Regions from separate parts of the Terrabacter sp. AAH1 genome, predicted to be linked through region 3. Evidence: riboswitches for the same ligand, from Rfam matches in the RefSeq annotation. Region 3 holds a riboswitch; each other region holds the start of a gene.
The links. Region 3 has a riboswitch for S-adenosylmethionine ahead of ACXR8F_RS16750 (bifunctional o-acetylhomoserine/o-acetylserine sulfhydrylase). Riboswitches for the same ligand answer to the same signal wherever they lie in the genome.
Positions count from the first base shown of each region.

Region 1 (2,191 bases), on a different contig from region 3:
ATGCCGACGTCCTGGGCTTCGAAGCCCCTGCGGCCTCGCACGAGGGCACGATCCTCGACATCCCCGTCGACGACGGTCCGAGGCTGTGCCTCGATGCCAACCGACCCGACTTCACCGCGGACGGGCCACCGCGCTTCTTCTTCTGGACCGACGACATGGTCGCCACCGTCGCGCACCTGCGGCGGCTCGAGGTCAGGATCACCTCGGACGTGGAGGACATCGGCAGCGTGTTCTTCGTCCAGTTCGAGGACCCGGACGGCAACGCGCTCATGGTCTGCCAGCGTTCCGCGTAGCCGTGCGGAGAGACCGGCGTCTCAGCATGCAAGAAGCTGGCCGCCGCATTTCCGACTCATTCAATAGGAATTGATGACTGATCGGTCTCCCTCGACTTCGCGAATGTGACTGTGCCGCAACATGATTCGGAGAAACTGCGCGAATGGCCTCATCGGTGAGGGCTGCCCCGAGCGGTCATTTGCGCCGATTGACGGTCTTGGGGCTGGTTCGTAGTGTCATCGACAGGTCAAGAGCTCCAGTGCAAAGCCCCGGCTCGCTGGACAGCAACCCTCCTCCGCGGCGGGGTGCTCCGGGTGAGGACCAGGCCGTCGCCAGCAGGTGACGGCAAGCGCGGACTCGAGGTGATCGGGTCCCGGACCCGAGGAGCCGTCATGGCGCGCACCACGAGCACCTGGCTGGTGCTGCGTCGCCACGTCGACCTGCTCCGCGTGTCCAGCGCGCTCTGTCGTCGCTGACGACCGACCGACGCGGCCGCCGACCCACCTCGGCCGGCCTTTCCCGGCGCCGGGCCGCGCGGCCACCCCGCCGCGGCCGTTGCGCCGCAACTCGTCCCGCCCGTGCATCGCCGGCCCACCCGAGTGGTCGGCGGTTCCTTCGACGCACCCTTCAGGAGCCCTCGTGACCACCACCTCGGCCGTGCGCCCCGTCGCCACGGACCAGCAGCCCGCTGCGGCGCCGCCGCCAACCACCCGTCCCGACCACGCGCCGGCCCTGACCGTCGTGCCCCGCCGCAACCCCTGGACCTGGGTGGGGGTGGCCGCCGTCGCCGTGCTCGTCGCGATGTTCGTCAACGGCCTCGCCACCAACCCCGGCTGGGACTGGCCCACCTTTGCCCGCTACTTCGCGACCGAGACGGTCATCAAGGCGCTCGGCACGACGATCCAGCTCACCGTGCTCGGCACCGTCGCGGGCTTCGTGCTCGGCGTCGTGCTCGCAGCGATGCGCCTGTCGCCCAACGCTTTTCTGCGCTCCGTGGCGTGGGCCTACATCTGGGCCTTCCGGTCGATCCCGCTGATCGTCCAGCTGCTCTTCTGGTTCAACATCGCCTACCTGTACCAGAGCATCTCGTTCGGGCTGCCGTTCGGACCGTCGTTCGGCAGTGTCGCGACGAACGACCTCTTCGGGGCGCTCGGCGCGGCCGTGCTCGGGCTCGCGCTGCACCAGGCGGCGTACGCGGCGGAGATCATCCGTGGCGGCATCCTCTCGGTCGACGAGGGGCAGCGGGAAGCGGCGTCGGCCCTCGGCATCCCGCGACGGCGGCAGTTCCTCCGGATCGTGCTGCCCCAGGCGATGCGGTCGATCCTGCCCAATGCCGCCAACGAGGTCATCAGCCTCTTCAAGGGGACCTCGATCGTCTCGGTGCTCGCGATCCCCGAGCTCTTCTACCAGGTGCAGGTGATCTACGGCCGCAACTCGAGGGTCGTGCCGCTCCTGCTCGTCGCGACGGTCTGGTACATCATCCTCACGACGCTGCTGTCGGTCGGCCAGTACTACGTGGAGCGTCACTTCGCCAGAGGAAGCTCACGCACGCTACCGCCGACGCCGTTGCAGCGTCTGCGAACCCGCTTGGCGGCCTTCGGGACATCGACCTCTCGCGCTGCCGGCACGACCACCGCGGGGGTGGCGCGATGACTGCCGTCGTCGACTTGCGCGGCGTCTCGAAGTCGTTCGGCCCGCACCGGGTGCTCGACGGCGTCGACCTCGAGCTCGCCGAGGGCACCGTGACCGTCATCCTCGGGCCGTCCGGCTCCGGCAAGTCGACCCTCGTTCGCACCATCAACCATCTCGAGAAGGTGGACCGGGGGCAGGTGCGTGTCAACGGCACCCTCATCGGCTACCGGCAGGTGGGGGAGCGGCTGCACGAGCTGCCCGAGCGCGAGGTGCTGCGGCAGCGCAG
Region 1 is NZ_JBTJJV010000004.1:138,394-140,584, forward strand. Features, by position in the region: gene ACXR8F_RS08640 (VOC family protein) at 1-293, shown strand, start outside; SAM riboswitch class IV at 519-631, shown strand; gene ACXR8F_RS08645 (putative leader peptide) at 588-749, shown strand; gene ACXR8F_RS08650 (amino acid ABC transporter permease) at 913-1,926, shown strand; gene ACXR8F_RS08655 (amino acid ABC transporter ATP-binding protein) at 1,923-2,191, shown strand, end outside.
Region 1: linked by a shared signal. The riboswitch ahead of ACXR8F_RS08650 (amino acid ABC transporter permease) and the one ahead of ACXR8F_RS16750 (bifunctional o-acetylhomoserine/o-acetylserine sulfhydrylase) in region 3 are both predicted to bind S-adenosylmethionine.

Region 2 (2,191 bases), on a different contig from region 3:
GCCGTCGCGCACGCCGATGCCGTGCTCGACCGAGAGCACCTGCGACACGAGCGACGAGTCCCAGCCGTCGACGGTGAACGCGACGACGCCGACGCGGTCGTGGTCCTCGCCGAAGATCGAGAGCAGCTCGACGCCCGGCACCTCGCCGAGTCCGGTCGTCAGCCGCTCGAGCAGCTGCTCCTCGTGGGCCTCGATGGCGTCGCGGTGACGGCTGATGGTGGCGCACGCGGCGGCCAGGGCGATCGCGCCGATGACGTTGGGGCTGCCGCCCTCGTGCCGAGCGGGACCGGTGGCCCACGTCGTGCCCTCCTCGGTGACCGAGCGCGTCGCGCCGCCTCCGAGCAGGTAGGGGCTGCCGGCATCGAGCCAGTCGGAGCGACCGGCCAGCACGCCTGCGCCGTAGGGGGCGTACGTCTTGTGGCCGGAGAACGCGACGTAGTCGGCGTCCCAGCCGGCGAGGTCGATCCGGCGGTGGGCCGATAGCTGGGCGGCGTCGACGGCGATGCGGGCGCCGTGGTCGTGGGCCAGCGTGGCGAAGCGCTCGATCGGCCACACCTCGCCGGTGACGTTCGAGGCCGCGGTGAGCACGACGAGGCGGTGCCGCGAGGGGTGGTCGTTCAGGGCCTCCTCGAGCAGCGCGTGGGCGTCCTCGACGGTCTGGGGCACAGGCAGCCGCACGGTGCGGAAGCGCCCCCAGGGCAGCAGCGTCGAGTGGTGCTCGGTGCCGAAGACGAAGACGGTCGTGCGGCTCGGCAGCGCCTTGCTCAGCAGCGCCCACGAGTCGGTCGTCGTGCGGGTGAAGACGACCGAGTCGTCCGCGCGAGCCCCGACGAACGAGGCCACCTCGGCGCGAGCCTGCTCGTACCAGGCGCTCGTCAGGCGTGAGGCGAAGCCGGCGCCCCGGTGCACGGATGAGTACGTCTCGAGGGCCCGGTCGACCGCCGCCCTGACCGTCTCGAGCGCGGGGGTCGACGCGGCGTGGTCGAGGTTCGCGTATGCCGTGTCGCCGCTGAGCGTCGGCACCCGCAGTCCTGCGCCGACGACCGCGGGCAGCGAAGCGGCCTCGGGGACGACGTGCAACGCGCGGGTCCGGACGACGGGGGCGGGGGCGCCACCACAGAGGGAGGTGCTGGGAAGGACCGACATGAGAGTGCTCCTGGGGGACCGAGGGACCCACCGGATGCAGGTCCGCGCTTGCCGGCCGCGATCGCACGAGCTGGATCTCTCGAGCTGATCGGGGTCGACCTGGTCGTCACCCGGAGCACCCCACCGCGGAGGAGGGTTGCTGGCCAGCGAGCCGGGGCTTGTCACTGGCACTCATGACCTGGCATCGAAGATAGGGCGGCCCCTCTCGGCCTGTCCACCCTCCGGTCCGCGGATGTCGGCATCTGAGACGGCCTCGACCCGTGATGGCGGGTTCGTGTTCTGACCCATGTGCCTCTGTTGCGCGTGTGACGCGTGAGTTCAGAGGTGCCTTGACGTACGGTGCGACCATGGGGTCTCGTCCGTCCAGCAGCCAACGCTCGAGCACCGCCGCGGCCACACGGGCCAAGGGGGCGACCGGCAGCACCACGTCGCGCCCGCCGGCCGCCCGCTCGTCCCGGCCCGCGCAGCGCAAGCCCGCCGCGCGCAAGCCGCCGGCCAAGCCCGCCCGCAAGACCCGTGACGGCGGGCTGCCCTTCCCGCTCAGCGCGATGCGAAGCACCTGGATGGGCGTCTCCCACATGGCCGGGGGAGCGGTGCGACGCGTCGGCCACAGCGCTGCCGACCTCGAGCCCGAACACCGTCGCGACGGCATCGGTTTCGCCCTCATCGCGCTCGCCGTCGTCGTGGCGGCCCGCGAGTGGTGGGGCGTCGCCGGCACGTTCGGCCAGATCGTGCACGCCATCTTCGCCGGCACCTTCGGGCGCGTCGCGTATGCCGTCCCGCTCGTCCTGCTCGCCCTCGGCCTGCGCATGCTGCGCGCCCCGCAGGACGAGGCGACGACCAACCGCGTCGTCGTCGGCACCATCGCGCTGACCTTCGCGGCCTGCGGTCTGGCGCACCTGGCGGACGGCATCCCCAACCCGCCCGACGGCGCCGACGGCATGCGGGCCGCCGGTGGCATCCTCGGCTTCCTCGCCTCGAGCCCCCTCGCGGCCGCGGTGTCGCCCTACGGCGCGCTCGTCCTGCTCATCCTGCTCGGCATCTT
Region 2 is NZ_JBTJJV010000006.1:71,008-73,198, reverse strand. Features, by position in the region: gene ACXR8F_RS11585 (aminotransferase class V-fold PLP-dependent enzyme) at 1-1,146, opposite strand, end outside; SAM riboswitch class IV at 1,186-1,325, opposite strand; gene ACXR8F_RS11580 (FtsK/SpoIIIE family DNA translocase) at 1,494-2,191, shown strand, end outside.
Region 2: linked by a shared signal. The riboswitch ahead of ACXR8F_RS11585 (aminotransferase class V-fold PLP-dependent enzyme) and the one ahead of ACXR8F_RS16750 (bifunctional o-acetylhomoserine/o-acetylserine sulfhydrylase) in region 3 are both predicted to bind S-adenosylmethionine.

Region 3 (2,191 bases):
AACCGGAGCTCCACCCAGAGCGTCCAGTAGACGCCGTCGACATCACGCACGCCGAACGGCGCCTGCACCATGGTGAGGTTCATCAGTACCTCACGCGGGCCTACGTGCTTGAGGCGTGAGCCGGCGGAGATGAGGAGGGCACCCGTGGCGAGCACGGCGACCCAGTAGGCGGGGAAGAGTCGCGCGATGCGCGACGCCACGTAGCCGGGCAGGTCCCGGCCCCAGGCCGTCATGAGGATCACGAAGCCGGAGACGAAGAAGAAGAGTTCCACGCCGAGGTAGCCGTACTTCGTGAACTGGTGCAGTGTCGGGAAGATCTCGACGGTGCGCTCGGGCCACGCAGGCCCCGAGCGGGCGGTGAAGTGGTAGAGCACGACCGCGGCTGCCGCCACGAACCGCAGCAGGTCGAGCAGGGCGAGACGCGAACCGCCTGATGGCGTGCGTCGCCCGCTGACGGGGGCGGGTGGGGACGGAAACATTTCGCGAAACTTACCGAGCCTTGCACACTTCCGGCGAATCGTCTCGCCGCCGAATCGGCCGCCTTCCGACTCTCCGTCCCACGATGAGGACACGCGCTCCCACCTGCCGGACGCGCGTACGTACACTCGCGAGTAGGTCATGAGTGCCAGCGCCAAGCCCCGGCTCGCTGGCCGGCAACCCTCCCACCGCGGCGGGGTGCCCCGGGTGAGGACCTGGCCCGTCGACGCCATCCGGCGCTCGGGCAAGCGCGGAGAGCTCCTCTCCCGCACCGACCCGTCGGTGCGCCGGCCCGATCACCCGTCACGGGCCCGGTCATCGACACGACTGAGGAAGAGCACACGAGAGATGACCGAGCCCAACTGGTCCTTCGAGACCAAGCAGATCCACGCCGGCCAGAGCGCCGACAGTGCCACCGGGGCGCGCGCCCTGCCGATCTACCAGACCACGAGCTACGTCTTCAACGACACGGACCACGCGGCGAACCTGTTCGGGCTCAGGGAGTTCGGCAACATCTACACCCGCATCATGAACCCGACGACCGACGTCGTGGAGCAGCGCATCGCCGCTCTCGAGGGCGGCGTGGGCGCGCTCCTCGTCGCGTCGGGCCAGTCCGCCACCACCTTGGCCCTGCTCAACATCGCCGAGGCCGGTGACCACATCGTCGCGTCGCCGAGCCTCTACGGCGGCACGGTGAACCTGCTGAAGTTCACCCTGCCCAAGCTCGGCGTCCAGGTGAGCTTCGTCGAGGACCCGACGTCGATCGACTCCTGGCGCGCGGCCGTGCGGCCCAACACCAAGGCGTTCTTCGGCGAGACGATCGCCAACCCCAAGGCCGAGGTGCTCGACATCGAGGCCGTGGCCGGTCTCGCCCACGAGGTCGGAGTGCCGCTCGTCGTCGACAACACCATTGCGACCCCGTACGTCATCCGCCCGATCGAGTGGGGCGCCGACGTCGTCGTGCACTCCGCGACGAAGTACCTCGGCGGCCACGGCACGTCCATCGCGGGCGTCATCGTCGACGCGGGCCGGTTCGACTACGCCAAGGACGCCGAGAAATTCCCCAACTACAACACGCCCGAGGAGAGCTACCACGGCCTCGTCTTCGCGCGTGACCTCGGCGTCGGCAGCCCGCTCGGCGCCAACCTCGCCTACATCCTCAAGGCCCGCGTGCAGCTGCTGCGCGACCTCGGCCCGTCAGCGGCGCCCTTCAACGCGTTCCTCATCGCGCAGGGACTCGAGACGCTGTCGTTGCGCATCGAGCGTCACCTGGAGAACGCGGCCAAGGTCGCCGCCTACCTCCAGGCCCACGACCAGGTCGAGCGCGTCGTGTGGGCGTCCTTGCCCGACAACCCTTCTCACGCGAACGCGCAGAAGTACGCGCCCCGCGGGGCAGGTGCCGTGCTCTCCTTCGAGATCGCCGGCGGACTCGAGGCGGGCAAGAAGTTCGTGGAGGCGCTGACGCTGCACAGCCACGTCGCGAACATCGGCGACGTGCGCTCCCTCGTCATCCACCCGGCGTCGACGACCCACTCGCAGGGTCCGGAGGAGGACCGTCTGGCTGCGGGCGTGACTCCCGGCCTCGTGCGCCTCTCGGTCGGCATCGAGAACATCGACGACATCGTCGCCGACCTCGAGCAGGGCTTCACCGCCGCGAAGGCCTGACACCCGGAACACCGGGGTGTGGCGGATCGGCACGGCTGGCACCATGTCG
Region 3 is NZ_JBTJJV010000012.1:58,234-60,424, reverse strand. Features, by position in the region: gene ACXR8F_RS16755 (acyltransferase family protein) at 1-479, opposite strand, end outside; SAM riboswitch class IV at 615-734, shown strand; gene ACXR8F_RS16750 (bifunctional o-acetylhomoserine/o-acetylserine sulfhydrylase) at 826-2,142, shown strand.

Region 4 (2,191 bases), on a different contig from region 3:
CGCCCTTCGCGCAGGCCCGGCCCTGCCCGCGGCGGCCTGAGCGTGCTCGACGGCGGTGAGCTGTCGGCGCGACAGTTCCTCGTCAACGACGCGCTGGTGGCCTGGGGCGGCCTGCTGCACGGTGAGATCGAGGGATTCGGGCTCGAGCACTGGTTGCCGGCGGTGGTCGGCCCTCTTGGCGACAGGGAGTTTCGCGATGCCCTCGTCGGGTGGCTCTGCCCCGGTGCGTCCTCGCTCGAGTCGCTCCCCGACGAGCTCGTGACGATGCTGGAGGTGTTCCTCGGTCCCGACCTCCGGGTCTTCTCTGCGACGCCGGCGGGCCAGGTCGGGGCGACGGGCTCCGCCGGCCGCCTGGACCCGGAGGGTTGGGACGACTGGGACCACGCTGCCGCGCCGCGCCTGCTGCTCTCCCGGCTCGAGGCGGTGTGCCGCATGACGCCGGCCGCCCACGCCGCCCCCGTGCTGTCGCTGCTCGCCTCGCTGGCCTGGTGGTCCGGTGACGGGGCCCGTGCCGGCATCGCGGCCGACCGGGCGCTCGAGCTGGAGCCCGACAACCGCCTGGCCGGGCTGGTCCGGCAGTCGCTCGACCACGGCCTTCGCCCGCCGGCCTGCGCATGAGTGGGGCGACCGTCACGGTGTCCTGCGGACCCGGTGGTCGTCGCGTCCAGGTCGTGGACCGGAGCCTCGGCTGCCGCATCGGGCTCGGTTATGGTGGGTCCAGGTCATGAGTGCCAGCGACAAGCCCCGGCTCGCTGGTCGGCAACCCTCCTTCGCGGTGGGGTGCCCCGGGTGAAGACCTGGCCACACCCGTCCCGGGTGTGCGCAAGCGCGAAGAGCGAGGAGTGCCTTGATGACCGTTACCCACGGGACGCAGAGCACGCGACGCCTGACGCGCCCGGCCGCCGCTCCCGGCTCCGCACCCTCTGTCGACTCCCGTCGCGTCGGGCACGAGCAGGCCCACGACGAGTCGTCGCGACGGCAGCGGACCGACGGCGCGTGGCGTGACGGCGACCCGGTCGGCCGGCGGCAGTTCGCGACGATCGGCGACGTGGAGCTCGAGCGCGGGGGACTGGTGCCCGACGTCCGTCTCGCCTACGAGACGTGGGGCCGGCTCAACGAGGCCAAGGACAACGTCATCCTCGTCGAGCACGCGCTGACCGGCGACAGCCACGTCGTGGGCGAGGCCGGCGACGGTCACGCGTCGCCGGGGTGGTGGAACTCCCTCATCGGCGCCGGCCGCACCGTCGACCCCGACGAGTGGTTCGTCATCGCCGCGAACGTGCTCGGCGGCTGCCAGGGCAGCACCGGCCCCGCGAGCACGGCTCCCGACGGAGAGGCCTGGGGGAGCAGGTTCCCCTATGTCACCGTGCGAGACCAGGTCGCGGCCGAGCGGGCACTGCTCGACCAGCTGGGCATCCGCCGGCTCGCCGCGGTCGTCGGCGGCTCCATGGGCGGGATGCGGGCCATCGAGTGGGCGGTCACCCACCCCGCCGACGTCGACCGCTGCATCGTCCTCGCGTCGACGGCGTACGCGACGGCTGACCAGATCGCCTGGTGCCAGCCGCAGCTGCTGGCGATCCGCAACGACCCGGACTTCGCCGGGGGCGACTACTACGCGGGCGACCGTCGGCCCGATGCCGGGCTCGGTCTCGCGCGTCGCATCGCCCACATCACCTACCGCACCGAGACCGAGCTCGACGAGCGTTTCGGCCGCGAGGCCCAGCTCGGCGAGGACCCCCTCCGAGCAGGTGACCGCGGCCGCTTCGCCGTCGAGTCCTACCTGGACCACCATGCCGGCAAGCTCGCCCGCCGCTTCGACGCCAACTCCTACCTCGTGCTCACCGAGGCCATGAACTCCCACGACGTCGGACGCGACCGTGGCGGCGTCGCCGCGGCTCTCGCTCGCGTCGAGGCGGACTGCACGATCGTCTCCGTCGACACCGACCGGCTCTACCCGCCGCGGCTGTCCGACGACCTGCACTCGGCGCTGCGCCGCTCGCACCGCGAGCACATCACGTCGGCGTTCGGCCACGACGGCTTCCTCATCGAGGAGGAGCAGGTGGGCCGCATCGTGCGCGACGCGCTCGAACGAAGGCCGCACGACCACGCCTGAACCCTGCTGCGGGCCGGGCGTTTCGGCTCGTCCGCGGCGGTGCCGGCCAGGCTCCGCGCGGCACGCGCCGTGTGACGT
Region 4 is NZ_JBTJJV010000007.1:130,480-132,670, forward strand. Features, by position in the region: gene ACXR8F_RS12930 (DUF4192 domain-containing protein) at 1-618, shown strand, start outside; SAM riboswitch class IV at 721-835, shown strand; gene metX (homoserine O-acetyltransferase MetX) at 851-2,113, shown strand.
Region 4: linked by a shared signal. The riboswitch ahead of metX (homoserine O-acetyltransferase MetX) and the one ahead of ACXR8F_RS16750 (bifunctional o-acetylhomoserine/o-acetylserine sulfhydrylase) in region 3 are both predicted to bind S-adenosylmethionine.